One region of the Serratia sp. FDAARGOS_506 genome, then DNA from elsewhere that is predicted to be linked to it. Evidence: predicted binding sites of a transcription regulator. Region 1 holds the regulator's gene; the other holds the start of a gene.

The links. Region 1 encodes LexA, which represses DNA repair genes until DNA is damaged. Its sites were predicted from a motif close to TNCTGTATGTACATACAGNA; they were not measured.
Region 2: umuD (translesion error-prone DNA polymerase V autoproteolytic subunit) is a predicted target of LexA. The motif match lies at 4,372-4,391, and genes of this name have one in related genera.

The regions. Positions count from the first base shown of each region.
Region 1 covers NZ_CP033831.1:1,021,238-1,036,871, reverse strand. Annotated here, with positions in the region: gene plsB (glycerol-3-phosphate 1-O-acyltransferase PlsB) at 1-1,220, opposite strand, end outside; gene EGY12_RS05210 (diacylglycerol kinase) at 1,369-1,737, shown strand; gene lexA (transcriptional repressor LexA) at 1,840-2,448, shown strand; gene dinF (MATE family efflux transporter DinF) at 2,551-3,888, shown strand; gene EGY12_RS05195 (CsbD family protein) at 4,204-4,413, shown strand; gene zur (zinc uptake transcriptional repressor Zur) at 4,516-5,028, opposite strand; gene EGY12_RS05185 (sugar O-acetyltransferase) at 5,274-5,846, shown strand; gene EGY12_RS05180 (RNA polymerase sigma factor) at 5,875-6,420, opposite strand; gene EGY12_RS05175 (tetratricopeptide repeat protein) at 6,439-6,972, opposite strand; gene dusA (tRNA dihydrouridine(20/20a) synthase DusA) at 7,175-8,185, shown strand; gene pspG (envelope stress response protein PspG) at 8,343-8,561, shown strand; gene EGY12_RS05160 (quinone oxidoreductase) at 8,860-9,843, opposite strand; gene dnaB (replicative DNA helicase) at 10,011-11,435, shown strand; gene alr (alanine racemase) at 11,453-12,532, shown strand; gene EGY12_RS05145 (transporter substrate-binding domain-containing protein) at 12,577-13,344, opposite strand; gene EGY12_RS05140 (Lrp/AsnC family transcriptional regulator) at 13,560-14,033, shown strand; gene EGY12_RS05135 (amino acid aminotransferase) at 14,111-15,304, shown strand; gene EGY12_RS05130 (secondary thiamine-phosphate synthase enzyme YjbQ) at 15,431-15,634, shown strand, end outside.
Region 2 covers NZ_CP033831.1:4,459,193-4,474,826, reverse strand. Annotated here, with positions in the region: gene EGY12_RS21645 (hypothetical protein) at 1-748, opposite strand, end outside; gene EGY12_RS21640 (PhoPQ-activated protein PqaA family protein) at 837-2,255, opposite strand; gene EGY12_RS21635 (LysR family transcriptional regulator) at 2,753-3,694, opposite strand; gene umuD (translesion error-prone DNA polymerase V autoproteolytic subunit) at 4,397-4,831, shown strand; partial or broken gene umuC (translesion error-prone DNA polymerase V subunit UmuC) at 4,834-6,099, shown strand; gene EGY12_RS21620 (RbsD/FucU domain-containing protein) at 6,131-6,547, opposite strand; gene EGY12_RS21615 (SDR family NAD(P)-dependent oxidoreductase) at 6,602-7,363, opposite strand; gene EGY12_RS21610 (MFS transporter) at 7,385-8,620, opposite strand; gene EGY12_RS21605 (LacI family DNA-binding transcriptional regulator) at 8,892-9,929, opposite strand; gene EGY12_RS21600 (cupin domain-containing protein) at 10,089-10,964, opposite strand; gene rclC (reactive chlorine resistance membrane protein RclC) at 11,102-11,674, shown strand; gene EGY12_RS21590 (DUF302 domain-containing protein) at 11,743-12,126, shown strand; gene rclA (reactive chlorine resistance oxidoreductase RclA) at 12,164-13,501, shown strand; gene kynA (tryptophan 2,3-dioxygenase) at 13,649-14,491, shown strand; gene sbmC (DNA gyrase inhibitor SbmC) at 14,515-14,982, shown strand; gene EGY12_RS21570 (hypothetical protein) at 15,155-15,634, opposite strand, start outside.

The DNA.
Region 1 (15,634 bases):
GCCTGGATGGTCATCGACAGGGTGCCGGTCTTCGGCTCCAGCAGACGCCCGGTGCGGGAACGGCCGCCTTCCACGAAGTATTCCACCGAGTAGCCGCGGGTGAACAGCTCGCCGAGGTATTCGCGGAACACCGTCGAGTACAGCTTGTTGCCCTTGAAGGTGCGGCGGATGAAGAATGCGCCAAGACGGCGGAAGATCGGGCCGGCCGGCCAGAAGTTGAGGTTGATGCCCGCGGCGATGTGCGGCGGCACCAGGCCCTGGTGATACAGCACGTAGGACAGCAGCAGGTAGTCCATGTGGCTGCGGTGGCAGGGCACGTAGACGATCTCGTGGCCGTCCTGCGCCAGCTGGCGCACGCGCTCGGCGTTGGTGACGTTGATGCCCTGATACAGCCGGTTCCAGGTCCAGCTCAGCACGCGATCGGACAGGCGCACGGTTTCGTAGGAGAAGTCGGCGGCGATCTCTTCCATCAGCGCGATGGCGTTCTGCTGGGCTTTCTCGTGCGAGATCTTCTTGCTGCGGGCTTCGTCTTCGACCGCTTTTTCGATCGCTTTGGACGCCAACAGCTTGTTGAACAGATCCTGACGGGCCGGCAGGCTCGGGCCTACCGCAGCCAGGCGCTGACGCGAGAAGTGCATGCGCGCCACGCGCGCCAGTTTCTGCGCGATGGTTTTATCCGTGCCGTGCTCGGTGGCCATGCGGCGCAGCGAAACGGTATTGGAGAAACGCACGAAGCTGTCGCGGCCGAGCCACAGCACGGCAAAGAATTTCTGCACGCCGTTCAACAGACGCAGGTGCGGCGTGCCGTGGCCTTCGCGGCCCGGCGAGCGGCCGAACATCACCGAAACCGGCAGCATCTGAATGTCGAGATCCGGGTTGCTGCGGTGCAGATCCAGATAGTCGTGGAACAGCTTTACCGACTCTTCTTTCGGGGTGTAATAGCGGAACACGCGCGGGCCGTCGTGAATGAACACGTAGCTCGGTAGCACGGTGCCGTCGATCTCCAGCGAGTTGAGCGGATCGGGCAGATCCTGCGCCAGGCACTGGGTGCGCAGCGTCAGCAAATCCGCCTTGGAATTGTAAGGCAAAACATACAAAATCGGCCGTGAGGGATCCAACCCTAGCTCGGTAACCGGATCTGAAGGGATGACCTTACTTCTTACCAACAATTTAAGTGGTAAATTCAATATTTTATAATAAATTTTACGCCAACCTGACATAACAACGTGAAGCCTCTTGTTAGCAATGCGCCGCAAGCATACCAGAAACCGGGTAGCAGATCTGTGGTGTTCGAAAACCGAGAGCCGTCAGCGCGGACTGTTCTAGACTCTTTTTATTATGACCGACCTCTGAGAAAGGCACGAAAACATGGCAAACCAAGCAACCGGACTGACCCGCATCATCAAGGCCGCCGGCTATTCCTATAAAGGGCTTTCCGCCGCCTGGCAGCACGAAGCGGCTTTCCGCCAGGAACTGGTGGTCACCGTTCTGGCTATCATACTGGCTGTCTGGCTGGATGTGGGTGCGATAGCGCGCATTTTATTGATCGGATCGGTAGCGCTGGTGATGATCGTCGAGATCCTGAACAGCGCGATCGAGGCGGTGGTGGATCGCATCGGCAGCGAACATCACGAGCTGTCCGGCCGGGCCAAAGACATGGGGTCGGCGGCGGTGTCGCTGGCGATCGTGCTGGCGCTGTTCGTTTGGGGCACGGTCTTGTGGCAGCGTTTCGGCTGACGCAAAGCGCCTACTGACTGATTTTTATTTATTCTTTGGTTCCCAATCTGCGCTTACCTGTATATACTCACAGCAAGACTGTATAAACAAACAGGGGGCGGAATGAAAGCACTAACTACCAGACAGCAAGAGGTCTACGATCTGATTCGCGATCATATTTCGCAAACGGGCATGCCGCCAACGCGTGCCGAGATCGCGATGCGTCTGGGGTTCCGCTCACCTAACGCCGCCGAAGAACACCTGAAGGCGCTGGCACGCAAAGGCGTGATCGAAATCGTCTCCGGTGCCTCGCGCGGTATCCGCCTGCTGATGGAAGAAGAAGAAGGGCTGCCGCTGATCGGCCGCGTCGCCGCCGGCGAGCCGCTGCTGGCGCAGCAGCACATTGAAGGGCACTACCAGGTGGATCCTTCCCTGTTTAAACCGAGCGCCGATTTCCTGCTGCGGGTGAACGGCATGTCGATGCGTGACATCGGCATTCTGGACGGCGATCTGCTGGCGGTGCACAAGACGCAAGACGTGCGCAACGGCCAGGTCGTGGTGGCGCGCATCGAAGATGAAGTCACGGTCAAACGTCTGAAGAAGCACGGCAACGTGGTTGAACTGCTACCGGAGAACAACGAATTCCAACCGATCGTGGTCGATCTGCGTCAGCAGAATTTCACTATCGAAGGGCTGGCGGTGGGGGTGATTCGCAACGGCGACTGGATTTAATCGCCGCGCCCTCAGTGCCTCCCTGTATCAATCGCCCCTGTTCTGGGGCGTTTTTGTTTCTGACTTTGCCCTTTTCGTCACTGCTACGGGAAACATCTCATCATGCGCTTGATTTCCGCCTTTACCAGCGATACCGATAAAGCCCTGTGGCGCCTGGCCCTGCCGATGATTTTCTCCAATATCACCGTGCCGCTGCTCGGGCTGGTGGATACCGCGGTGATCGGCCACCTAGACAGCCCGATCTACCTGGGGGGCGTTGCGATTGGCGCGGTGGCGACCAGCTTCCTGTTCATGCTGCTGTTGTTCCTGCGCATGAGCACCACCGGCCTGGCGGCGCAGGCGCTGGGGGCACAGAACCCGCAGGCGCTGGCGCGCGCCTTTATGCAACCGCTGCTGCTGGCGCTGCTGGCCGGGGTGGCGATCGTCCTGTTGCGCTATCCGCTGATCGAACTGGCGCTGCGGATCGTCGGTGGCAATGGCGAGGTGCTGGAACAGGCGCGGCGTTTTCTTGAGATCCGTTGGCTGAGCGCGCCGGCGGCGCTGGCTAATCTGGTGCTGCTGGGCTGGCTGCTCGGCGTGCAGTACGTGCGTGCGCCGGTGATCCTGCTGATCGTCGGCAACCTGCTGAACATCGTGCTGGATATCTGGCTGGTGATGGGCCTGGGCTGGAACGTGCGGGGGGCGGCGGCGGCCACCGCCATCGCCGAATACGCCACGCTGCTGCTCGGCCTGTGGCTGGCATGGCGGGTGATGCGCCTGCGCGGTATTACCCTGCCGATGCTGCGCCAGGCCTGGCGTGGCGATCTGCGTCGGCTGCTGGCGCTTAACCGCGACATCATGCTGCGTTCACTGTTGTTGCAACTGTGCTTTGCGTCGCTGACCATTTTCGGTGCTCGTCTGGGAAGCGACGTAGTGGCGGTCAATGCGGTATTGATGAATTTGCTGACGTTCACCGCCTATGCGCTCGATGGTTTCGCTTATGCGGTGGAGGCCCATTCGGGCCATGCCTATGGTGCTCGAGACGATAGCCAACTGCGTAAAGTATGGCACGCAGCCTGCAGGCAGGCAGGGCTGGTCGCGTTGGCCTTCGGCCTGGTGTATGCCGTTACCGGCCAGCAGATCGTGGCAGCGTTGACCTCCTTGCCGGAGCTGCGTGCATTAGCCGCCCACTATTTACCGTGGCAGGTCATTTTGCCGCTGGTCGGGGTGTGGTGCTATTTGCTGGATGGCATGTTTATCGGTGCTACGCGCGGCGCCGAGATGCGTAACAGCATGGCGGTGGCTGCGGCGGGGTATGGCTTGGCACTGTTTAGCGTGCCGGTGCTGGGTAACCATGGACTCTGGCTGGCACTGGCGGTGTTTTTGGCGTTACGCGGCCTGGCGTTGGGCTGGATTTGGCACCGTCATCAGGTACGCGGCAGCTGGTTTGCTGCACGCTAGAATGGACGCTTTGCCGGTTTATTTATTAATTTATTTTATGTTTTTGTTCATGTTTGCTTACATGTTTACAGCGCCGGCTTGCTCTCCTTAGTTCGTTGTTTGTTGGCGTTTTTTGTTTTTATTTTGTTTGTTAATGGTTTTTTATTCTGTGTATTGGCTTTTTTATTTCCGTTTTTAACTAGAATGAATCATGTGGCTGGTAAATGAAAGGGGGCGATGCTTCTTAAGGTGAAGGGGGCATCGGCCAGAAAAATTTCTGGTTAATCCCGGCCGGCGACAGGGATCACTGATTCACCACAGGTTAACGGAGAGACTATGAATAAAGATCAAGCCGACGGTAACTGGAAGCAGATTAAAGGCAAAGTGAAGGAAAAATGGGGCAAGCTGACCGATGACGATCTGACGGTCATCGAAGGGAAACGCGAACAGCTGGTCGGCAAAATTCAGGAGCGCTACGGTTACCAGAAAGAGGCGGCCGAGAAAGAGGTGAAAGCCTGGGAAGATCACACCAAACACCGCTGGTAATCTGCAGGGCCGCCATTGAAGGCGGCTTGCACAGCGCAGGCCGGCGTCGCCCCCATTCTCTGGCGCTCCGGCTACAGGTACAGGGAGGTACCTGACTTCGTATTACTTCTTCTTGATGGCGATGCTGTGATCGTGTTCTGCGCAGTCATGCTTGCTGTCGCACGCCTCAACCTCCACGCAGCCTGCGCACAGGCCATGCGCTTCCACCACGCTGTGTCGCAGCGCAAACCCCGCTTCCTGCGCCAGCTTCTGCAGTGTTTCTTCTACGCCTTCGGTGGTGCGCTCGGTCACCTGGCCGCAGCGGTCGCAGATAAACAGTGCGGACGTGTGCATCGGCTGTTCGAAGTGGTGGCACAGCACGTAGCTGTTGGCGGACTCGACTCTATGGATAAACCCTTGCTCCAGCAGAAAATCCAGCGCGCGATAGACCGTCGGCGGCTTGGCCTGCGGTTCGGCGACGCGCAGCAGATCGAGCAGGTCATAAGCGCTGATGGCACCGGGTTGCTGAGTCATCAGACGCAGCACTTCCAGCCGTTGCGGCGTCAATCGCACATTGCGTTGCTGGCAGAGGCGTTCTGCCTGCGCCAACAGCTTTTCCTGGGTGGTTGAGTTCATCGCAAATATCCCGGTACGTAAAAAAGCCGATTTTACCATGATTACGGCGAATCGCCGAGAGTTGCCCCCTTTTCCCCTGAGGATAGCGCAGGGAAAGGCGTGTTGTGCGCACTAAAAGAGAGATACATCACAACTTTTCCCCTCCGCCGGGCGGCAAATCAACGTTGTTGGTTTTAGCGCTGGAGAGCAGCGGGCGAGAGCGGTATAACGCGCTTCATCCGCGTGATGAGCAGGAGCCTTGTGCGATGACGGAAAGAGAGAAGCTGTTAAGCGGCCTGGAGTACAACAGCCGCGATGAAGAACTGATAGCTATGTACCATCGGGCGAGGGCGGTGACCAAACGGCTGGGCGATCTGGATTCGCATCAGGCGGACGAGAAAAACCGTCTGCTCGGGGAGTTGTTTGGCGCCTGGGGCGAGGCAAGCTGGATTGAAACGCCGTTCTGGTGCGACTACGGGCAGCATGTCCGCATCGGCAAAAACTGTTTTATCAACGTCAATGCGGTGTTCCTCGACTGCAATACCATCACCATCGGCGACAACACGCTGATCGGCCCCAACGTGCAAATCTACACGCCGAGTCATCCGCTGAAGGCCGGCGAACGCTTTACCGGCGACCCGGCCTTTCCTTTCCGCACCTCGGCACAGCCGGTGTCCATCGGCAGCAACGTGTGGATCGGCGGTAACGTGGTGATCTTGCCGGGAGTGACCATCGGTGACGGCACAACTATCGGCGCGGGAAGCATAGTGACCGATGACATTCCGGCCAATGTGCTGGCGCTGGGGCAGCCGTGCCGGGTTATCCGCGCGTTGGAATAGGGCGCTCTACACGGTCGGCGGCCTGCGTTTATCGGCGAGTGCGGCGCACGGGGGGAGGATGGTTTTCTTTACGGTGCGAATCGTCGGTTTGCCGCTGCCGGTCATCGGCCAATGCCAGACGTGCGGCCGCCAGGCGGCTCATGACGGTGCCGATCGGCACCGCCAGCACGTTCGCCGCTTCCCGGTAGGACAGCCCTTCGATATACACCAGAAACAGCGCGTTGCGCTGAGCCGGTGGAAGCCGTCTTACGCGCTGCATCACTTCATTGAGCCAGACCGGCTGTTCATCGTTGTCCGCATTGCCCAGCTCTTCCGCCGCCATACAGCCTTGCCCTTGGCGAAGATGCTGGGCGCGAACTTCATTGATCCAGATGGAGTGCAAGATGGAAAACAACCAGCGATCCAGGTGTGAACCGGGGGTGAATTGCGCAGTGCGCTCCAGTGCACGCACGCAGGTCGCCTGCACCAGATCGTCGGCGATATCCCGCCGGTGCGAGAGCACCAGCGCATAGCGCCACAGGCGGGAGAGATAGTGGCTGAGTTCATCGCGTATCGCATTGCCGCTGATAGTCACCTCCGCAGGCGCGTCGGATCAAGATTCCGGTTGGTGAGCGATGGCCGCCGCCAGATCGCGGTACTCTTCGCATCCGGTGCCGCACAGCGACTGAATCACCTGCAGCTGCTGGCGTGCCAGATCGGGCCGGCCTTTTAGCATATAGGCTTCCCCCAGGTACTCGCGCACTTTAGGGTATTTCGGATCGAGGGCGACTGATTTTAAATAATAGCCGATCCCCTCATCGGTGTGGCCAAGTTTGCGCGTGGCGTAGCCGCGATAATTCAGTGCAACGGCGGTGTTGGGATCTTTCAATGTGTTGAGCACATCGAGCGCTTCCTGATAGCGGCCGCTTTTCGCCAACGCATAGGCATAATTGGTGCGGTCGGCGTCGCCGATTCTGCCGCCTTTATCCACCATGCAGGTCTGGGTTTTGCTGTCGTAGACCTGGCCTTTCGGACAGGTGGGCGGGGTTTGATTGCTGCCGTCGCCACCCATCGCCAGCGCCGCACCGGAAAACAGCAGACAGCCGGCTATCACCGACGACAGCAGGCGTTTAACGAAGCTTTTCATGGTCGTGTCCTCAAGGCTGAGGCGCCGTGCGCGCCCGTAACGAGATAACACTTGAACGAGTGAATCTATTCGCCTTACTCCCGCTTATTTACGCCGCCGGCAAGGCGGTTTTCCCAACGGCGCCGATTGTCGTTATAATAGCCGTTTGCGGCCGCGCGCCGTTCGTTGAACCCAGACAGACTCAGGTAGCCAGTAACTCAGCATGACGAAAGACAACCACGCCCCAACCTATGCCGCCAATCGTTTCTCCATCGCGCCAATGCTCGACTGGACCGATCGTCATTGCCGTTACTTCCACCGCCTGCTGACCAAGGAAACGCTGCTGTACACCGAAATGGTGACCACCGGCGCGATCATCCACGGCAAGGGCGACTACCTGGCCTACAGCGAAGAAGAGCATCCGGTGGCTCTGCAGCTGGGCGGTAGCGATCCGGCGGCATTGGCGCACTGTGCCAAACTGGCTGAGCAGCGCGGTTACGACGAGATTAACCTCAACGTCGGCTGCCCGTCCGATCGCGTGCAAAACGGCATGTTCGGCGCCTGTCTGATGGGGCAGGCGACGCTGGTCGCCGACTGCATCAAGGCGATGCGCGATGTGGTGTCGATCCCCGTGACGGTGAAGACCCGCATCGGCATCGACGATCAGGACAGCTACGCCTTCCTGTGCGACTTTATCCACACCGTCGCCGGGCGCGGCGAGTGCGACATGTTCACCATCCACGCGCGCAAGGCCTGGCTCTCCGGCCTTAGCCCGAAAGAGAACCGCGAAGTGCCGCCGCTGGACTATCCGCGCGTTTATCAGCTGAAGCGGGATTTCCCGGCGTTGACCATCGCCATCAACGGCGGGGTGAAAACGCTGGAAGAGGCGCAGCAGCACTTGCAGCATCTGGACGGCGTGATGATGGGGCGCGAGGCGTATCAGAACCCGGGGATCCTGGCGCGGGTCGACAGCGAACTGTTCGGGGTGCAGACCGCAGTGCCGGACAGCGTGGCGATCGTCGAAGCGCTGTATCCGTATATCGAGCGCGAGCTGTCCAACGGCACCTATCTCGGCCATATCACCCGCCACATCCTCGGTTTGTTCCAGGGCGTGCCGGGCGCGCGCCAATGGCGCCGCCATCTGAGCGAGAACGCCCACAAGCCGGGCGCCGACGCGCGGGTCGTGGAGCAGGCGCTGGCGCTGGTACGTCAGCCGCGTGTCGAAATGGCGTAACTCACAAAAAACTTGACCAATAGTTAGTCTTTTTCGCCAGGTGTTCGGCATGTTGTCGAATGCCTGGCCAGTATTTTCAATGCGTTAGCGCTTCCGCCGTTCTGGCACGCTTCTTGTAATTCACTCTGCAGATATGTTGTATTGCAAAGGAGCAATCATGTTGGAAATCTTCTTTCTCATTGGCTTTGTCGTGATGCTGATGGTGACCGGCATCTCGCTGTTGGGGATCTTCGCCGCGCTGTTGGCGGCGGCGGCCTTCATGCTGCTGGGCGGGCTATTTGCGGTGGTCATTAAGCTGCTGCCGTGGCTGATTTTGGCGGTGGTCGGGGTGTGGATTTACCGCTCAATGCAGAAACCACAGGTGAGGCGCTACTGATTTTTGTTGAATAATCAGACAGTCGCGCTGAAATTTGCACAACTGGCCGCCCTGCTAATGCGGCAGCGATCACAGCTTGGCAGTTTTCCCCTGCGGTGTGGCACATAAAGCGTGTTTTTTGCCGGACGGGGCTGTTAGGATGTTGGTTGATGCAGTGATGCGACCGATTTCATCACCGTGAGAGACATCCAAAATTCGTGTTGCTGAAGCAACCCCTGTCTCTGGCGGACTCTGCTCTACCCCTACAAAACGCAGTAACAGAAAGGGCTCCGCAAGGAGCCCTTTTCTTTAGCCGCTATCAGGGGATCAGCAGGCTGGAGCCGCTGGTGCCGCGGCTTTCCAGCACCTGGTGCGCCCGCTGGGCGTCGGCCAGCGCAAATTTCTGCTCGTCTCTTACCTCCACCCGAATGGCGCCGCTGCCGATCAGTGAGAACAGCTCGTTGCTGGCGTACTGCAGCTCGGCGCGATTGGTGACGTAGCCGTTGAGGGAAGGGCGGGTGACGTACAGCGATCCTTTCTGGTTGAGCAACGCCAGATCGACGCCGGTCACCGGGCCGGACGCGTTGCCGAAGCTGACCATCAGGCCGCGTCGCTTCAGGCTGTTGAGCGAGGCCTGCCAGGTACTTTGCCCCACCGAATCGTATACCACGCCGACCTTCTCGCCGTGCGTCAGCTCGGCCACCCGCTGGGCGATATCCTCTTTGTGGTAGTTGATGGTGGCCCAGGCGCCGGCCTGTTTCGCCAGGGCGGCCTTCTCGTCGGAGCCGACGCTGCCGATCAGGCGCGCGCCCAGCGCTTTAGCCCATTGGCAGGCGATAAGCCCAACCCCGCCGGCGGCGGCATGGAACAGGAATACTTCACCCGGCTGCACTTCGTGGGTCTGGCGCAGCAGATAGTGCACCGTCAGCCCTTTCAGGAAAGAAGCGGCACCTTGCTCAAAGCTCAGATTGTGCGGCAGCAGCGCCACTTTTTCTTCCGGCACGTTGTGGACTTCGCTGTAGGCGCCGAGCGAAGATTGCGCATATACCACCCGGTCGCCCGGTTTGATCGCGCTGACTCCGGCGCCAACCTTGAGAACCACGCCGGCCGCCTCGGTGCCGAGGCCGCTCGGCAGGCTGGCCGGCGCGTACAGCCCGCTGCGCACATAGGTGTCGATGTAGTTGATGCCGATCGCCTTGTTCTCGATCTGCACTTCGCCGGCGGCGGGGTCGAGCGGTGTAAAATCAACGTATTGCAAGACTTCCGGCCCGCCGGTGGCGGAAAACTGAATGCGCTTGGCCATATCGTTACCTCGTTTGAGTGTCTGATTTCACCCTATTCTTTTTAGTATCGGAGATCCAGTTCACCCGTGTGGGGTTCAATACCTTTTTTGCATCGGTTATGACGCAAAAATCACGTATACTCTCGCGTCAAGATCCTTCATTCGCAACCGGATAAAGACTACGTTTCATGGCAGGAAAAAAACCAACCAACAAAACAAACGCGGACGAAACCAGAGAGCGTTCCAGAGATCGTCAGATGGAAGGGCTGAAGATGCCGCCGCACTCGCTGGAGGCCGAGCAGTCGGTGTTGGGCGGTTTGATGCTGGATAACGAGCGCTGGGACAACGTGGCGGAGCGCGTGGTCGCCAACGACTTCTTCAGCCGCCCGCACCGCCTGATCTTTACCGAGATGCAGCGTTTGCTGGAGATGAGCAAGCCTATCGATCTCATCACCCTGTCCGAATCGCTTGAGCAGAAAGGTGAGCTGGACTCGGTCGGCGGCTTCGCCTACCTGGCCGAGCTGTCGAAAAACACCCCGAGCGCCGCCAACATCGGCGCCTATGCCGATATCGTGCGCGAGCGCGCGGTGGTGCGCGAAATGATCTCGGTGGCTAACGAGATCGCCGACGCGGGCTACGATCCGCAGGGGCGCAGCAGCGAAGATCTGCTCGATCTGGCGGAATCTCGCGTGTTCCAAATCGCCGAGAACCGCGCCAGCAAAGACGAAGGCCCGAAGGGCATCGAACGCATTCTGGAAGACACCGTGTCGCGTATCGAGCAGCTGTATCAGCAGCCGCACGATGGCGTGACCGGGGTCGATACCGGCTATCAGGACCTCAACAAGAAAACCGCGGGCATGCAAAAGTCCGATCTGATCATCGTCGCCGCCCGTCCATCGATGGGGAAAACCACCTTCGCCATGAACCTGTGCGAAAACGCCGCGATGACCCAGGAAAAACCGGTGCTGATCTTCAGCCTGGAGATGCCCGGCGAGCAGATCATGATGCGTATGCTGGCGTCGCTGTCGCGCGTGGATCAGACGCGTATTCGTACCGGCCAGCTCGACGACGAGGACTGGGCGCGCATCTCCAGCACCATGGGCATTCTGCTGGAGAAACGCAACATGTACATCGACGACTCCTCCGGCCTGACGCCGACCGAAGTGCGCTCGCGCGCGCGGCGTATTTTCCGCGAGCACGACGGGCTCAGCCTGATCATGATCGACTACCTGCAGCTGATGCGCGTGCCGGCGCTGTCCGACAACCGTACGCTGGAGATCGCCGAGATTTCGCGCTCGCTGAAGGCGCTGGCGAAAGAGCTGCAGGTGCCGGTGGTGGCGCTGTCGCAGCTGAACCGAAGCCTGGAGCAGCGCGCAGACAAACGCCCGGTCAACTCCGACCTGCGTGAATCCGGCTCTATCGAGCAGGATGCCGACCTGATTATGTTCATCTATCGTGATGAGGTGTATCACGAGAACAGCGATCTGAAAGGGATCGCGGAAATTATTATCGGTAAGCAGCGTAACGGCCCGATCGGCACCGTGCGCCTTACCTTTAACGGCCAGTGGTCGCGTTTCGATAACTACGCGGGACCACAATACGATGACGAATAATCAGCTAAGGAACTGAAATGAAAGCGGCAACCGCTGTAATCGACCGCCGCGCTCTGCGACATAATCTGCAACAGGTGCGCCGCCAGGCGCCGCAAAGCCGCCTGATTGCCGTTGTGAAAGCAAACGCTTATGGACATGGCCTGCTGGAAACAGCACACACCCTGCAAGACGCAGACTGCTACGGCGTGGCGCGCATCGGCGAGGCGCTGATGCTGCGCTCCGGCGGCATCGTCAAACCGATCCTGTTGCTGGAAGGCTTCTTCAGTGCCGAAGATCTGCCGGTGCTGGTGGCGAACAACATCGAAACTGCGGTGCACAGCATCGAACAGCTCGAAGCGCTGGAGCGGGCCGAACTGGCGCGCCCGGTGCCGGTGTGGATGAAGCTCGATACCGGCATGCATCGGCTGGGGGTGCGCCCCGAACAGGCGGAGGCGTTTTATCAGCGCCTGTGCGCCTGCCGCAACGTGGCGCAGCCGGTCAATATCATGAGTCACTTCAGCCGTGCCGATGAGCCGGAGTCCGACGCTACTCTGAAACAGATCGCCTGCTTCGAGCAGTTCGCGCGCGGCAAACCGGGCCAGCGCTCGGTCGCCGCCTCCGGCGGCACGCTGCTGTGGCCGGATGCCCATAACGAGTGGGTGCGTCCCGGCATCATCCTGTACGGCGTGTCGCCGCTGGATAACGGCAGCGGCGCCGAGCATGGCCTGCAGCCGGCCATGACGCTGAAGTCCAGTCTGATCGCGGTACGCGAGCACAAGGCCGGCGAAGCGGTCGGTTACGGTGGCACCTGGATCAGCCCGCGCGATACCCGGCTCGGGGTGGTGGCGATGGGGTATGGCGACGGCTATCCGCGCAGCGCGCCGACCGGTACGCCGATCCTGATCAACGGCCGCGAGGTGCCGATCGTCGGCCGGGTGTCGATGGACATGATTTCGGTCGATCTCGGGCCGGACGCCGCTGATAAGGTGGGGGATGAAGCGGTACTGTGGGGAGAGGCGTTGCCGGTCGAGCGCATCGCCGCCTGCAGCGGCATCAGCGCCTACGAACTGATCACCAAGCTCACGCAGCGCGTGGCGATGGAATATATCGGCGACTGATACGGCGCAGGGGCCGGCGCGCGTCGGCCCCGTTTCTCAGCGTGTTACTTCTTTACCGCCAACCACTTATCGATAATCTTCTGATACTCGCCGGTCGCCTTGGCCAGGTGCAGCCACTGATCCACATACAGTTTCCAGCTCAGATCGTCGCGCGGCAGCATATAAGCCTTTTCGCCGTACTGCATCGGTTTGGTCGGATTCACCGCACATAGCTTCGGATAGCGCTTCTGCTGATACAGCGCCTCGGAGGCGTCGGTGATCATCACGTCCGCCTTGCGGTCCACCAACTGCTGGAAAATGCTCATGTTGTCGTGCGTGAGCGTCAGCTTGGCTTTCGGCAGATAGGCGTGCACGAAGGCTTCATTGGTACCGCCCGCCGGCTCCAGCAGACGCACCGACGGTTTGTTGATCTGCTCGAGAGTGCGGTATTTCTTCACGTCGGTGCAGCGTACCAGCGGGATCTTGCCGTCGGTATCCAGCTTGTCGGCGAAGAATACCTGTTTTTGCCGCTCCAGCGTGACGGAGATACCGCCCATCGCGATGTCGCACTTGCCGCCGACGAAGTCCGGCGTCAGGGTTTTCCAACTGGTCTTCACCCACTTCACTTTCGCGCCCAGACTCTTGGCCAGCGATTCCGCCATGTCGATGTCGATGCCTTCATAGCTGCCGTCTTCCCTGAGGAAGGTATAGGGCTTGTAGTCACCGGTGGTGCAGACTTCCAGGGTCTTTTGCTGCAGTACCTTATCCAGGTGGGATTGCGCGCCGGCGCTGCCGGCGGCGAGCAGCAGTGCGAGAGGGAGTAACTTTTTCATCTGGCGTCCTTTTTATACATTCGTGGTTTTATGCGTTACTTCGCCGTTAATTGTCGTTTGCTTGCATGAGTTAGCCGTTTTTTATGCCGCTTACCGGCGAAAACGCCGGGCGTTGCTGCTGTACGCGATCTAAGCGCCAGGGTGTGACGTCGGCAACGGTAAAAAAACTGGTAGGCTGTAACGTCAACATTTATTAACACAGTTTACAGGTGGCTATGTACAACATTGACGATTTTGATATGAAAATCCTGACGCTGTTACAGGCCAACGGCCGTCTGACCAATCAGGAGCTGAGCGAGCTGGTGGGGCTCTCCGCCTCCCAATGTTCGCGACGGCGCATCAGCCTGGAACAGGCACAGCTGATCCGCGGCTACCATGCGCGGCTGGCACCGGAGGCGGTCGGACTCGGGCTGGTGGGGTTGATCGAAGTTAGCCTGATCACGCACGCGCAGGAGCAGATCGACAGCTTTCATCAGATGCTGGAGGACGTGGACGCGATCCTTGACGCTTACAAGACCACCGGCGACGCCGATTACCTGCTGAAAGTGGCGGTGGCGGATCTGCCGGCGCTGAGCGAGTTCATCAGCCAGACGCTGTCGCCGCACAAAAGCGTGGCGCATATCAAAACGGCAGTGGTGCTCAATCGCATCAAGGAAAACGGTTTATTGCCGGTGACGCGAGAAAGCTAAAACCGAATGCGGTTTTCCGTCTATATTAGGAACGTAACGCTGTGCCCAAAACCACAATAAACCAGGAGAAAAACCCCGTGTTCCAGAACGTTGACGCCTATGCCGGCGATCCCATTCTGTCGCTGATGGAAAAATTCAAACAAGACCCGCGCGCGCACAAGGTGAACCTGAGTATCGGCCTGTACTACGATGCGCAGGGCATCATTCCGCAGATGCGGGCGGTCGCCGCGGCGGAAGCGCAGTTGAACAGCGTCGAGCACGGCGCCTCGGTATACCTGCCGATGGAAGGGCTGCAACCCTACCGTTCCGCCATCCAGCAGCTGCTGTTCGGCGCGCAGCACCCGATGCTGCAGCAGGGGCGCATTGCCACCATTCAGACCGTCGGCGGTTCCGGCGCGTTGAAAGTGGGCGCTGACTTCCTGAAAAGCTACTTCCCGGATTCGCAGGTGTGGGTCAGCGATCCGACTTGGGAAAACCACGTCGCCATCTTCAGCGGCGCCGGTTTCAAGGTGAATACCTATCCGTATTTCGACAGCGAAAGCCTGGGCGTGAAGTTCGATGCCATGCTGGCTGCGCTGAAACAGCTGCCGAAGCACAGCATCGCGCTGCTGCACCCGTGCTGCCACAACCCGACCGGTTCCGACCTGACCCCTGCCCAGTGGGATGAGGTGGTCAAGGTGATCGCCGAGCGTGAAATCATTCCGTTCCTCGACATCGCCTATCAAGGCTTCGGCGGCGGTATGGAGCAGGACGCCTACGCCATTCGCGCCATCGCGGCGGCCGGCCTGCCGTGCCTGGTGAGCAACTCGTTCTCGAAGATCTTCTCGCTCTATGGCGAGCGCGTCGGCGGCCTGTCGGTGGTGTGCGAAAGCGAAGAGGCGGCCGGGCGCGTGCTGGGCCAGCTGAAGGCCACCGTGCGCCGCAACTACTCGAGCCCGCCGAACTTCGGCGCGCAGCTGGTGGCCAAAGTGCTGAACGACGCCCAACTGAAAAACCAGTGGCTGGACGAAGTGGAGAGCATGCGCACCCGCATTCTCGAGATGCGTCATGCGCTGGTGGACACCCTGAAGAGCGCGTTGCCGCAGCGTAACTTCGATTACCTGCTGGCGCAGCGCGGCATGTTCAGCTACACCGGCTTCAGCGCCGCGCAGGTCGATCGCCTGCGTGAAGAGTTCGGCGTCTACCTGATCCACAGCGGCCGCATGTGCGTGGCCGGCCTGAACCACAACAACGTGCGTCAGGTGGCCGAGGCGTTTGCTGCGGTGCAGTAACGCCTGTTAGTCTGAACAGACGTTCATCGGGGAGCGATAGCGATATCGCTCCTTTTTTATTGCCGGCGCGCCGCCGAAGTTGCCGCAAACCGGAGAGAGAATATACTGATTGAGGGGCGCTCACTCATGTGGCATCAGCAAACGCTAATCCTCAGCGCAAAAGCGCGTGGCTTTCATCTGGTTACCGACGAGATCATCAACCAGTTAACCCACTTACACCGCCTGCAAACTGGCCTGTTGCATCTGTTGCTGCAGCATACCTCGGCCTCGCTGACGCTCAACGAGAACTGCGATCCCACGGTGCGAGCCGATATGGAGCAGCATTTTCTG
Region 2 (15,634 bases), 1.4 Mb from region 1:
CAAGTGCAATGCCGGTACCTCGTTCCGCCGCGCATTGAAACCAACCGCTTAGCGGTGTGGCAATGATGATTGCCTTCTTACTGACATCACCGAACGTGGCGATGATATTGTTGCTTTTCCCCGGAACAATTTTTCCCGAAAACAGGACATCTACACTTTTTTTCTGCAGCGACTCCCCTAGTCTGCCAGGCACCAAAACAACCGGTAAACCACTCCCCAATCTCGGCTCTCTGTTGGGCACCTGTAGTTCACCCAGTTCACACTGAGTGGCTATCACGGCAATTCTTGCGCCGGATGTCTGAGCTGATGTAATTAATCGCTGCAGGGCTGCAGAAGTACGATCGCCCCTCAGTGCGACGGCAGAGCCGACGAAAGGGGAAGAGGAGCTCATATTGCCAATACCTTCATAGTACAATGGCATTGACGGTACCTCTTTTCCACTAATGCGGACGCGGGAATAACCATCAAAGCGTGTGAAACTAAATGGCTGCATTGATATTTCTCCGCCTATATTCTGGAGTATCTGTGAGAACCAGTCATTGGTGTGGCGATCGACGTCTGTTCCCACACGATGAAATCCGAGGGCTGCATATTGTTGAACCAGCTCATATAATGCATCACCAGACTGCAGAAATGTTTGCTTGGCTGATATCGTGACACTACGTTGTGCGAATGTGCTGCCAGTGAATAAGTAGCTGAGAGACGCTGTAGCAAGAGCGGCTTTGATAAAGTCACGGCGGTTCATCATTATTTCTCCAGTATCTGAAGCCTTGAGTGCGATAGCTTATCTCTCTTGAGCTGCGGATAGATATTACGCAGCCCAAGGGAGCGTTGTTCTATTGGCGAACGATCTCTACCAACGAGCTGACATAACCTGTTCCCCCGACGCCCTCATCTTGAACCTCAATATAATATGCAAGCTGGTTGCCAGGTTTCAGCTTGAGTTCAACCGTGAAGTTACCGCCATTTTCGGGTATTTCCGCGGATTGCCATTTTGCTTTGCGCCAGTCACTCACAAGGGGTACATAAGCATAAAACACGCTCACACCGATCAGCTTATTTACCTTATTGATCTTGGGTTGCAGCGTTAATGTGTCGTGTTCACGGCTGACATGCATGTTGATTTCAGGGACTTTACGGCCCATAAACGTATGAGCTAACCACATTCGCCATGCTGCCAGATGTTTATCTGAAACCCAGGTGTGGGGAAAGTTGTCCACAGCTAAAAATGCTTTGTCTCCCGTCATTTCACTCATCATGCTATTGGGGCTGCCTAAGGCGAAAAGCTGATCGTTGGTGCCGAGTGTAACCAGATACTTTGCTTTTATTTTCGTTCGCCACATATAAGGATCGAAGTTTGCCAAAATTTGTAAACCTATAGGGTTGTTTACCTCTCTCAGCAATTCATCTGCAGGTTGAAATGCGGGCCCGGTTGGGCGACCCATGGTTTCTTCTCCTCCTCCCACCCCGGCGCCGAATTCAGCAAATTTTCTGGCGATGAAATAGAGATTATTTCCGCCGAAATAGCAGGCTGCCATGGTACCCGCAACGCGATCGGGGTCGACGCCGGTTGCTACGCTTACTGCTAATCCGCGTTTAGAGCATCCCATGAGTACGGCTTTTTCCGTATTAATTCCTTTCAGAGAGTGCATAAGGGTAATGGCGCGAAGGTAGGATTTAATGATTGGATAGTAGCCGACCCAAGTCAGATCCTTCGTCTCCTGTGCTTTTTTCAAAGCATATCCCATCAGATCTGACTCGTTCATTCCCCAATAATCTTCTGCAGGGTTAGAGAAAATCATAATAGGTATATTGAGATCGATTGCCGTTCCTTCCGCGTACTCTCCTTCTGTATCGCGGCCCGAGCCTGGGATTTTTTTTCTGGACCAATTCGGATCATCAAAAAATTGTCTTTCTGTACCGATAATCCCCGCTTTTCCGCCTCCCTTGTAATCAACGGGGACGTAAACTCTGGCTGGATGCCTTAAGATCAAACCATGCCAGTTTTGCGCAGTAAAGCTCAGTTCAATTTTCCGCACTGTTTTACCAGGCCGACTTTTGCTATTGATAACGGTATCACTGATAATTTTTGTTCCAAGAGTATTCTCATCGCGAATTTCTTGCAGATCGAAGTATTTTTCGACCGAATTGCTTTCCTTAGATTCTGCGAGGATAAGGGGCGGCGTTTTAGCGAAAACGCCGCTCATGCATGCAAGTGTTATTGCCATGGCTATGAGCCGTTTCTTTACTGTCATGGGGCCTCTTTGGAATGCATATTAAAAATATGTGTTTGAAGCAATTTGAGTAACGTACAACTTAGTTGGTTAGTGAAAAGATTAAAAAGAAGAGGGGGGTTCTGGTAGGAGCTAAATCGAAATCGGCTTAGCGATAACACAATACCCTCCTGTATAATGTGCACTAACAGAAACTATAGGTAACCATGCTAATAAGTCCAATAGTTATGATTGGGCAGTTATATCATTTTTATATGGATTGTATGTGTATTCTGTATATCTGAATAATGAGTGTTATTTTTTCAATGTGCCGCTAGTTAACGTTAAATAGTGTCCCTTTGTCGGGGCGGCTGTGTTGATTTTTGTTCATAGAGAGTAGTGACCCATTTTAATTGGCTCCTGACATCATTATTAATAGCAATAAGTACTCTGATGATAGCGTGCATTCCCGGTGCTGATTGTAGTGTTGTTAAACGCGGAATATAAAATTAACCCGTTTGAGCGCGATTATCCGTAGGTTACGGGTGTTTAATCAATTCACCGCTCCAATTACCTGAACGCACAGCTTCAACCAGCATGCCGCGCACCAGATCGCGTATGCACGAGGCGGCGAATGACAAGGGTTTATGGGCCGAATGTGCAATGGAGATGGTGCGATACAAACGGGGTTCGACAATCATTAAGGGCGGATACGGCGAACCTTCCCTCACTGCGGGCCAATTGCAGATGGTGGCGGCCAATCCGCTGCGCACCAGGCTGCTGAGCCCTTGCGCGGTATGTTGTTCATACACGACGTTGAGTTCTATCCCTAGCTGTATGGCTGCTTGTTCCGCCCGGCGGCGGAGGTAAGAACAGTTTTTCGGCAACATGGCCAGCGAACTGGCGGCTGCTTGCGTCAGAGTGATCGTATCGGCAGTTTCCGGGCATGCGTGTTGGCCAACCCAGTACAGATGTTCAGCAAAGACCGGATCGACGCACACATGATCCAATTCTTCCGCATTGGGGGTCACGCCAAAGTCCACTTGCCCCATGGCGATAGCTTCGCCTGTTTCCTGACTGAGACCGTCGCGCACGACCAACTCAATGCCGGGGAATTTTTCCCGCGCCTGTATAATGATGAGCGGCATCAATAATGCTGATGCGGTAACCGGAATGGCGATGGTTACCATGCCTTTCGGGTTGTCCTGAGTGGAGTGGAGCTCACTTTTTAATGAATCGACGGTTTGCACGACAAAACGTGCGAGGTCACAGAGCCGTTGCCCTGAATCTGTCAGTAAGATGCCGTCGTGCAAACGTTCCAGCAACTGCATACCCAGCTCTTCTTCCAATAAACTGATTTGGCGGCTGAGTGCGGGCTGGGCGATATAGGCGTTTCGTGCTGCGGCCGAAAAACTACCCGCCTCGGCGATAGCGATAAAATACCGAAGTTGTTTCAAGGTTATGGGTGAGCCTCTTCTCATGCTAATTCTTTATATCCTCTATCGAAAGTTGCTATTTGCCCGATGTAAATGGTGCCACTAGTATGGCTGTGCAAGTGAGACTCCGCTACTTTTCCCGCGGTTAAAATACGTTCTGGCCAAATTTTATAGGTTGTTTTTTATGATTTTTTCATTGAGGAGACAACTTTTTTATTTGACAAGCGGAGTAGCTAAACCAAAAAGGTTGAGTGAACGGCGAGAATTTTTGCCTATGTGTTACCAATGCAGCTTACATGGTGCTCTGCGCGGGATAAAACGTATTTTTAGCTATTCATTGAGGTGAATGACCGCTGGGAAAGACCAGTAAATCTTGGAGCGCAGTAATAATTATGCGCGAATGACAAACCAGGGTTAATTGCTGACAGCCGGGAAAGACCGGCACCCATATCGTTTTATCATCGGTTCTGTTAGCTGGGGCTGTGCCACCTGTGATTAACCTCCAGAAAACAATAGATAAAGATGCATCTCGAACGAGGCTGTACTAGCGTGGTATGCAACCTCTAAATGTAGAAATTGCTTGGGTGAGTAAATTGTGTACATTACCCGCCAAAGTAGATCGCCAACGAAAAAAAATCGCTCAGAAAATTATTATATTACGCGACAAAGCGCGATCCGCAGGGGGATAGGGGGTTGCACGCGTTCGCGTTTTGTTTATGCTTTACTGTATAAATATACAGTTTGGTTATGATTATGCTGAGCAATTCAAGGTTGTATGCTTTTTCACCAGGTGACCCCCTAACGTTACCGCTGTTTGCCGATCGCGTGGCCTGCGGTTTTCCTTCACCGGCGCAGGACTACGTCGAAGGGCGGCTGGATATCGGCAAGCTGCTGGTGCGGCACCCCAATGCCACTTACTTCGTGCGCGCCAGCGGCGAGTCGATGATCGACGGCAATATCCAGGATGGCGATCTGCTGATTGTCGACAGCGCCCTGACGCCGGAGCACGGCAATATCGTGATCGCCGCGGTGGACGGCGAATTCACCGTCAAAAAGCTGCAGCGCTATCCTGACGTGCGGCTGTTGCCGATGAATCCCGCCTACGCGCCGATCGTGTTCGACGACGAGGATCAGCTGGAGATCTTCGGCGTGGTGACTTTTATCGTCTACGCGGCGCTATAACCATGTTCGCCCTGGTGGACGTCAACAGCTTCTACGCTTCCTGCGAAACCATCTTTCGGCCCGATCTGCGAGGGCGGCCGGTGATCGTGCTGTCCAACAACGATGGCTGCGTGATCGCCCGCAGCACCGAGGCGAAGGCGTTGGGCGTGCCGATGGGCGCGCCTTATTTCAAAATCAAAGAGGAGATGCGCCGCCGCAACGTCGCGGTGTTCTCCTCCAACTACGCGCTGTACGCCGATATGTCCCGCCGGGTGATGGATACGCTGGAGGAGATGGCGCCGGCGGTGGAGATCTACTCGTTGGACGAAGCCTTTCTGCGGCTGGACGGCGTGGCGCACTGCGAAGCGCTGGAGCCGTTCGGCCAGCGAGTGCGCGATCGCATCCGGCGCGAGCTGCATTTGACGGTCGGGGTCGGCATTGCGCCGAGCAAAACGTTGGCCAAACTGGCCAACTTCGCCGCCAAGAAATGGCGCGGCACCGGCGGCGTGGTGGATCTATCCGATCCGGTGCGCCAGCGCAAACTGCTGGCGTTGCTCCCGGTGGAAGAGGTGTGGGGCGTAGGCCGCCGCCTGACTCGCCAGCTGCAGGCGATGGGCATTCACACCGCGCTGCAGCTGGCAGACTGCGATACCCGGCTGGCGCGTAAGACCTTCAGTGTGGTGCTGGAGCGCACGATACGCGAGCTGCGCGGCGAATCGTGCCTGCAGTGGGAAGATGAGGCGGCCGCCAAAGAGCAGATCATCTGCTCCCGTTCGTTCGGCCAGCGGCTGACGCATTACCCACACATGCGAGAGGCAATCTGCAGCTACGCTGAACGCGCCGCCGAAAAGCTGCGGCAGGAAAAGCGCTATTGCCGCAATGTTTCGGTGTTTATCAAAACCAGCCCGCATTCGGCTGGCGAGGGGTATTACAGCAATATGGGCACTGCCCGGCTGCAAACGCCGAGCAACGATAGCCGCGATATTATCGCCATGGCGGTGCGCGCGCTGGAGAGCATCTGGCAGGAAGGGCGGCGTTACCTGAAGGGCGGCGTGGTGTTGGGGGATTTCAGCGCCGCTGCCATGGCACAGATCGATCTGTTCGACGACTGCCCGCCGCGCCGCAACAGCGAACGGCTGATGGCGACCCTCGATCGCCTGAATCAGGAGGGACGCGGGCGGGTGTGGTTCGCCGGGCAGGGGATCGTCAAGCCGTGGCAAATGAAGCGCGAAATGCTGTCACCGGCCTACACCACCCGGTTGGCGGATATCCCGGTGGTGCGGCTGGGGGAGAGTTTTCAGACGGAAAATAATTCGCGTGTCACACCACCGGCGCCACCGTCAGCAGCAGGTTGGCGAAGCGGCGCTGTTCGCCGGAGGCGATCACCAGCAGCGTCCGATCCGATTTGACCGCCGCATAAAAATCCTCACGCGGCAGGTGTTCTACAGGGCAATGCGCCGGTAGCAGCTGCCGGTATTCGGCTTCGATGGTGTTGGTGAAGTCCGGTGGGCAGGCCATCAGCGCGGCGCTTTCCACGTTGATGCAGGCCAGCAGTTTTTCCAGAATTGGCGGGGCGGCGAGCGTGCCGGGCCCCAGATTCAAATAGATGACGGTGGCGTCTTTCGGCGCGTGCGTCATGCAGGCGTAGTTGCCGTCGGCGAGCAGCACCTGCGTTTTGTGCCCGCATTGCGCCAGCGCGGCGAGCAGCTGCGGGTGAGTGATGGCGGATTTGATCATAATCTGATTCCTGAATGGGCGGGCGGCAGCCGCGCCGCCCGCAGCTGAATGACACTACATGCGGTAGATGCCGCCGTTGATGTCGAGGGTAGCGCCGGAGATGAAGCCGTCGTATTCCGCCGCCAGGAAGGCGATGGCACGCGCCACGTCGTCCGGCGTACCTGCTCGGCCGAGCGGGATGGCGCGAACGGTTTCCTCCGCCGATGCTTGGGTGGTGTGCCGATTATGGAAGCGAGTGCCGAGGATCAGGCCGGGCGCGACCGCGTTCACCCGGATGCCGTACTCACCCAGCTCCGCCGCCAGCGAGCGCGTCCAGGTGAGCACCGCGCCCTTGGTGGCGGAATAGACCAGCGAGCCGGAGTGTCCGCCGGCGCGGCCGGCCTGCGAGGCCAGGTTGACGATGCTGGCGCCGTTTGCCGCCTTAAGAAACGGCAGCGCGCTCTGGGTCACGTTCAGCATGGTGGTCATGTTCACGTCGATCACGGTTTGCCAGAAGGCGCGGTCGATCTCGCCCAACCATTTGCGCCCGACGATGCCGCCGACGTTATTGACCAGAATGTCGATGCCGCCGAGAAACTCGGCGCCGGCGGAGACGCAGCGCAGCGTTTCGTCGGTATCGATGAGATCGGCGTAGCCGTAAGCGGCCTTTTGCCCCAATGAATGGGCCAGCGCCACCAGCGCTTTGGGGCCGCTTTCGTCGCTGTGATAGTGAAAATAGATGTCGCAACCGGCCTTGATTAGCCGCTCTGCGGTGGCGCGGCCGATGCCCTGTTCCGCCCCGGTGATAAAGACCTTTTTGCCCGCAAGATCGCCCATGATTGACTCCTTATTGGTTCGTTAAGAATTGATGACGCCTTCGCGCTGTTTCGCGCAGTAGAAAATGCAGATCAACCCGGTGGTCAGCAGGCACGAGGCCAGGAAAAACAGCCCCGGTGCGCTGTTGCCGGTCAGATCGTTCAGCACGCCCACCGCATAAGGCGCGACGAAGCCGCCGATATTGCCGATGCAGCTGACTACCGCCAGCCCGGCGGCCGCGGCTGCGCCGGTGGAAATGTTGGCGGGCATGGATAAAAACGGCGGCACGGCGGTGTAGATGCCGATGGCGGCGATGCACAGGAACGACAACGCGATAAGCGGATCGTATTTAAAAAACGTTACCGCGCCCATCAGGCCGATGGCGGCGACCACCATGCTGATGCCGGCGAACACGCCAAGCTTTTTGGTTTTGCTGGCCCACAGACTCCACGGATACACCAGCAGCGCGGCCAGGCCATAGGGAATGAGCGCCAGCAGGCTGACGCGGAAAATATCGCTGCCGGAAAGGGCGGTAATGATCGACGGCAGCCAGGTGCCGAAGCCATAAATGCCGCACACCATGCCGAAGTTGAGCAGTGCGTAGAGCAGATATTTCTTGTTTTTAATCCCTTTCAGGAAGTCGCCCAGCGTGATTTTAGAGCCGGATTTGGAGCGGCCGGCGTTGCTCATCAGCCAGGCTTTTTCCTCGACGTTCAGATAGCCGACGTCCTTGGGCGAGTTCTTGATCAGGAACGGGATCAGCAGGCCGATGACGATCGGCGGCAGCCCTTCGAGGATAAACAGCAGCTGCCAGGGGGCGAACCCGAACCAGTCATGCTGAATATTGAGAATAAAACCGGAAATCGGCGAGCCGACGGCGTTGGACAGCGGCTGAACGATGATAAACATGCCGAGAATTTTGGTGCGGTACTTTTCCGGGAAGAAGACCGTGAAGTAATACACCACCGAGGGAAAGAAACCGGCTTCGCATACGCCCAGCATAAAACGGCAAATATACAACTCCAGCGGCGTGCGCACAAAACCGAGCAGGGTCGCGAAGATGCCCCAGGAAATTAATATTCTGGCGAACCAAATGCGCGGGCCGAATTTAATGGTGCCGGCGTTGCTGGGTATTTCAAACAGGAAATAGCCGATAAAGAAAATCCCGGAGGCGAAACCGAATGCCGAGGCGGTCAGTCCCAGGTTATCCTCCAGCGCTTTGGCGGCGTAGGCCATATTATTGCGATCGAGAAAGGCCAGGAAATACAATAAAATCATGAGGGGGACAATATGCAGCGTCAATTTCCTGATAGCGCTGCGTTCAATATCCTGCGGCTTGTTTATTTTCATTTTGATATTTCCAATGTGGTTAATCGGAATAATAGAAGCCCGGCTCATTACCCTGAGCTGAACGTTAAATAACGGCACGACACTGATTCATTGGGGCGCGGGTATCCCTTAAGCGCGCCGGCCTTTTCCTTTGTTTTTGGCTGATACCAATCCGGACGATGCCTCTGCGCATCGTCTGGGGAAGACGTCATTATTTCATTTAGCCGGCGGCTTTGACCGAGCGTCGGCTGATGACCGTCGGCGGGAAGAGAAATTCGCCGGGCGGTTGCGAATCATTGTTGATGCGTCCGATCAGGCGTTCGACCATCAGCAGCGCCATCTCCGCCAGCGGCGGCCTGACGGACGTCAGCCCCGGTTCGGCCAGGCCGGCAAGCGCGATATTATCGATGCCGATCACCGAGATGTCTGCGGGCACCTGGACGCCGGCGGTGCGCAATCCCACCATCAGCCCGATGCCCAGTGCATCGTTAATCGCCACGATGCCGTCCGGGCGCGGCGTCAACGCGAGCACGCGCGGCGCCAGCGTCAGCCCCAATTCGAACATTTCCGTGTCGCCGTAGGCGCTGTTGGCCTTGCCTTCGATCACCCGTTGGCGTTCGCTCAGGCTGTGCCCCAGCGCACTCAGAAAACCGTCGATCTTGTGGCTGCGCCCGACGGTCAGCGTCGCTTCGGTGGCGAACACGATGTGTCGGCAGCCGCGTTCGAGCAGGTGCTGCGCGGCCAGGCGCCCGGCGGCGATATTGTCCATCGACACGCTGTCAAACAGCGGAGTATCGATGGCCGCCTGCTCGGGGAACGGATTGTCGTAGCTGACGATCTTCATGCCCCGCTCGGCGGCCCGGACAAAATGGGTCTGGCGAATGTCGCTCGCCGCCACGATGATGCCGCGCACGCCATGCAGGAACATATCGTCGATAAATGCGGCCTCTTCCTGTTCCTGGCGGTAGGCGTTGCCGAGCAAGACGCGGTAGCGATAAGCCCGTGCTGCACCGTCGACCGCATGAGCCAGCGCTGAAAAGCTCGGGTTGACGATCGACGGCAGCAGCAGGCCGATGATCTTCGCCTGCGGTGCGGGTACCGCCGCCGCTCGGGCCGGCCGATAGCCCAGGGCCGCCATCGCTTGTTCGATGCGCTCACGAGTCTGCGCGCTCATCTGGTGGCTGCGGTTATTCAGCAGGTTCGACACGCTGCTGATGGAAACGCCGGCCAACCGCGCGACATCACGAATATTTGCCATTTGCCGATACCTTGCTGCCTGCCGTTAGCCTGCAATCTATAAGGGAAGCCGGCCGCAGGCAAGCCGCAACCGGAGTGCCGCGCGCATGGGATTGCGCATTTGTGAGAATCGTCAGACAGCGGCCGTGTTGTTTACTAAACAATAAGGCGGGGTGGGCGGTTACGCCGGGATCGGACCGGCGTCCGGCGGTGCCTCGGCGGCCTGCTGGCGAAATTTTCCCGGCGTCAGGCCGAAGTGGCGGGTGAAGGCTTTGTGTAGCGCCACCTCCGACGAGTAGCCGGCCTGTTCGGCGATACGGCTCAGCGGCAACGCCTGGCGCGCCAGCAGCCGGGCCGCCAGCTGCATGCGGATGGCGGTAAGGGCCTGCAGCGGCGTTTGCTGCGTGGCCTGGCGGAAGACGCGGGCGAAGTTGGCGCGCGACATATGGGCCAGTTCGCTCAGTTCCACCAGCGTCCAGGAGTGTTGCGGGCGGCGCAGCATCTGTTCAACCACGTTGCCCAACTGCGGGTGCAGCAACGCGGCGACCAGATTGCCGCTCTGATTCGGCTTGGCGAGCCAGGCGCGGATCGCCAGCGCGAACAGCAGCGCCATGGTCTGACTGACAATGGCGCTGTGCCCCTGGCCCTGTTGGCTGAACTCATCGCTCAGCAGCTGGCCAGTCGCCTGCAGCAGCGCCAGCCGTCCCTGTTGGCAGCTGTTGAACAGCAAACATTCCGGCAGGCTCGCCAGCAGCGGCGATGCGCCGTGCGGCAAGATTTGCACGCCGCACAGCAGGTGCGTGGCGCTATCGGCCACCTCCGGCAGCAGCCGGTGGGCTGAGTTGTGCGGCAAGAACAGCAGGCTGCCTTGCTCCAGGGGTACCGGCCGGCCGCCGGGGATCTCCAGCCGACAGCTGCCCGCCAGCACCATGTGCCAGCGGATCTGGCTCCACTCCCCGGCGGCATGCGGCGAGCGCCACTCGCCGCTGAAATGACAATCGCGCGCCACATAACCGCGCATGTCGTTAAGCATCAACAGTTGGCTGAGCGGATCCATTTTGAGACTCCTGGCTAAGAAGCTGATTGTTTCGGCAATGGGCCGGCGTAATGCGAAGCACTAAGATCGGTTCGATAGTGCAGCGATGCGGAGGGCGCCGCTGCGATGCATGAATTATCAATGACATGGAGCCGGTAATGAAAATACTATTCTTTCTGAGCAAGGGCGACAAGCTGGGATTAACGCTGATTCGCCTCAGCATTGCCATCGTCTTTTTATGGATTGGCCTGCTCAAATTCATTCCTTACGAAGCGGACAGCATCACGCCGTTCGTCGCCAACAGCCCGCTGATGTCGTTTTTCTATGACATGCCGCAGGACTATAAGGCGCACCTGACGCACGAAGGCGAACTGAACCTCGATGCTCGCGCCTGGCAGCAGGCCAATAATACCTATGGTTTTTCCAACGGTCTGGGCGTGGTAGAGGTGGCGATCGCGCTGCTGGTGCTGGCCAATCCCCTCTCCAAATGGCTGGGGCTGTTGGGCGGCATGCTCTCCTTTTGCACGCCGCTGGTGACGCTGACCTTTTTGGCCACCACCCCGGAGGCCTGGGTGCCGGCGCTGGGCGATGCGCATCACGGCTTCCCTTATCTTTCCGGCGCCGGGCGCCTGGTGCTGAAGGACACGCTGATGCTGGCGGGCGCGGTGATGATCATGGCGGATTCGGCGCGCAGTGTGCTCGAGAAACAGTGGCGGGGGAAGGCCGCATGAGCGTCATGAACCGGGCCGTGGCCGGCAGCCTGATGCTGTTGGCCTGTTCTGCAGTGGCGGAGGGGACGATGGGGCAAGAAACCCGAACGGTAGAGAGCGCCTACGCTTATCAGGAGACGCGTCAGCGCATTATCAGCACGGCCGAGCAGAAGGGCGTGACGCTGTTTGCCGAGCTCGATCACGCGAGAGCGGCACGTGAGCATCATCTGGCGATGCCGCCTACCACGGTGCTGGTGCTGGGCAACCCGCTGGCGGGCACGCCGCTGATGCTGGCGCGGCCGGCGTTGGCGCTGGATCTGCCGTTCAGGGTGCTGATTGCGCAAGACGAGCGGGGCAAAACGCAGGTCAGCTACCACCCGGCGGAAAGTTTAAAGCGGAGCGCCGGGGCTGACGAACGACAGATCGCGGCGCTGAGGCCGCTGGAGCGGTTAGTTGAGGCTGCAATACGCTGATTGACCGGCGATGAACATCACGAGACGAGGCGACACAATGTACGATTATCAGGCGATTATCATCGGTTTTGGCAAGGCCGGCAAAACGCTGGCGGCCTTTCTGGCCGGGCAGGGATGGCGCGTGGCGATGGTGGAGGCGTCGGCGCAGATGTATGGCGGCACCTGCATCAACATCGGCTGCATCCCGACCAAAACGCTGGTGCACGATGCCGAGCTTCACGGGCCGGGCGAACAGGCGTTCAGCCAGGCAATGGCGCGCAAGCGGCAGGTGACCGGCCTGCTGCGGGAGAAAAACTATCAAAACCTGGCGGGGCTTGAACAGGTCACGGTGATCGACGGACGGGCGGAGTTTATCGATCCACACCGCATCAGCGTGCAGGGTGTGGCGGGAACGCAGGTGCTGAGCGGCGAGCGCATCTTCATCAACACTGGCGCCGTCAGCCGCCGGCCGGCGATCGACGGGTTGGATCGTTCGCAGCGGAGTTACGACAGCACCGGCCTGCTGCAGTTGACGCAGCGGCCCGCGCGGTTGGGTATTATCGGCGGCGGCTATATCGGGCTGGAGTTCGCTTCGATGTTCGCGCAGTTCGGCAGCGCCGTGACGGTATTCGAAGAGGCGGGGGCGTTGCTCGGCCGGGAAGACCGCGATATGGCGCAGGCGATACAGCAAATCCTGAGCGATGCAGGGGTCAGCTTCACGTTTAACGCCGGTGTGAAGCAGGTGCGCGATGTGGAAGGGGGCGTTGAGGTGGTGCATCAGGGCGGCGTACAGCAGTTTGATGTGCTGCTGGTAGCTGCCGGGCGCGTACCGAACACTGCCGGTTTGCAGCTGGCGCGCGCCGGTGTTGAGACGGATGAGCGTGGTGCCGTGCGGGTGGACGCGCAGTTGCGCAGCAGCGTGCCGCATATCTGGGCGCTGGGGGACGTCAACGGCGGGCCGCAGTTTACCTATATCTCGCTGGACGATTTCCGCATTGTGCGCGACAGCCTGTTCGGCGCGGGTAAACGCAGCACGGCCGATCGCGGCGCGGTGCCTTACTCGGTGTTCATCACACCCAGCTTCTCGCGCATCGGCCTCAGCGAAGATCAGGCCCGGCAGCAGGGGCGCGACATTAAGGTCGCCACGCTGCCGGCGGCGGCGATCCCGCGTGCCCGCGTGCTGGGCGACACGCGCGGCCTGCTGAAGGCGGTGGTCGATGCGCAGACCGGCCAAATCCTCGGCGTGGCGCTGCTGTGCCGTGATGCCCACGAGATGATCAACATCGTCAAAACGGCGATGGACGCCGGGCTGCCCTATACCCGGCTGCGCGATCAGCTGTTCACCCACCCGACCATGAGCGAGTCGCTGAACGACCTGTTTGGGCTGATAGGGTAAAGCGGGGCGAGAGGGGCGGCGCAGATGAGTGAGATCTGCGAAGCACCTCTCGTTTATCGCCCTTCGGGGCGGCGGGTTCTGTACTATTGTTTTCTCTTTGCGGCACGTTCCAGGCCGATGGGGCGCTGGGCGCAACGGAGATCACAGATGAACAAACGGGAATTAGAAAGCGCGATTGTCACCGATTTTTCCAAACGCATGAGCTATGGCGACTACCTGTGCCTGGACTCGCTGCTGGACTGCCAGCACCCGCTCTCCAACCCGCCGCATCATGACGAAATGCTGTTCGTGATACAGCACCAAACCTCCGAACTGTGGATGAAGCTGATGCTGCACGAGCTACGGGCGGCAGTGCGGCTGGTGCAGCAGGACAAACTCAGCCACTGCTTCAAAATCCTTGCGCGCGTCAAACAGATCCAGCGGCTGCTGTTCGAACAGTGGGCGGTGCTGGAAACGCTGACGCCGTCGGAGTACGTCGAGTTTCGCGATGTGCTGGGCAGCTCGTCGGGCTTCCAGTCGCACCAATACCGCTCGATCGAGTTCCTGCTCGGCAACAAGAATGCGGCGATGTTGGCGGTGTTCAGCAGCGATGCGGAAAAACACGCGGCGCTGAAGGCGATCCTCGAAGCGCCGAGCCTGTACGACGAATACTTGCTGTACCTGGCGCGCCACGGCCTGCCGATCCCGCAGGAGTGCCTCGAGCGCGACTGGACGCAGCCCTATCAGCGCAACCCGGATCTGCTGCCGGCGTTCAAAGTGATCTACGACAACCCGCAGACCTACTGGGAAGCCTATGAAATGGCGGAGAAGCTGGTGGATATCGAAGAGAGCTTCCACCTGTGGCGCTTCCGCCATATGAAAACGGTGGAGCGGATCATCGGCTTTAAGTCGGGTACCGGCGGTTCCAGCGGCGTCAGCTTCCTGAAAAAGGCGTTGGATCTGACCTTTTTCCCCGAGTTGCTGGACGTGCGCACCGAAATCGGCGCCTGAGATAACGAGAGAGGATAAGGGCGATGAGCGTGAGGATTATCGATAAAGCGGCGGAGAAGGTGGTGGGGGTCAGAGTCGTGGGGCCGTATCCGCAGACGATTCCGCAGGGCTCGCAGCAACTGCTGGCATGGCGGCAGCACCACGGCGTGCCGTTCGGCAAATGGCTGGTGCTGTATTGGGACGATCCGGCGGAAGTGGCGCCGGAAAAGCTGCGCGCCGACGTGGTGATGAGCGTCGCGGACGATTTTGCGCTGCCGGCAGGCAGCGAGGGCGTAACCGTGCAGACGCTGCCCGCCGGGCAGTATGCGGTCTACCATGTGCGCATCAGCGATGGCGACTTCGAGCGGGTATGGGGCGAGTTCTATCAGAAGCTGCTGCCGGCCAGCGGCTACCAGCCGGTTGAGGGGGTGAGCTACGAACACTATCTCAACGACTGCGAGGCCGACGGCTATTTCGACCTCGATATTTACCAGACGGTGAAGAAGTGGTGAGGACGGGTTGATGCGAAGAAAGGCTGAGTCGATAGTATGTGCCGATTCAGCCTGTGGTTGTCATTCCTGTTCGATGAAGGAACGGCGGAAAGATGGGGATAATCCCGATGGCGGTATTTACATATCGGCCAAGGCCCATCTTACTGCGTGGAGATTAGAGATTATTCGGTGACTATTTCACCCACTCCCCTTTCTGATTCATTAATATTTTACCATCCTTTATGACTGTCAGGGTGTTATCAATTTTACTGAGCATATAAGTTGTTGATGCGTTTTTAAATTCATAACCAATGATTGGGCATGGGGCTGTATTGCAATCAGCTCGTGTCGCTTTGCCCTGTAAAGTTAAAGCGGCACCATCTTTTTTACGTTTTCCATAGTAAGTTGCATCATTACAATCGCCTTTACTGGAGCAAATGGTCGTGAGTTTGATAGAGAATGACTGCGTATCAAAATATTCTTTTGTCGCCCTCATCTTTTTTCTTTCGTTGATTGTGGCGAATTGCATGTTTTTGAAGCGTTCAGCCCAATGCTGAATCTCCTTATTCATGGGGGCATCTTTATCAGAAGATTTGTAATTTATGACATCAGAGTCAGGTACAACCCAGGCAGCATAAATTTTCCCATCGGGATTGATGACCAAAGCAGAGGC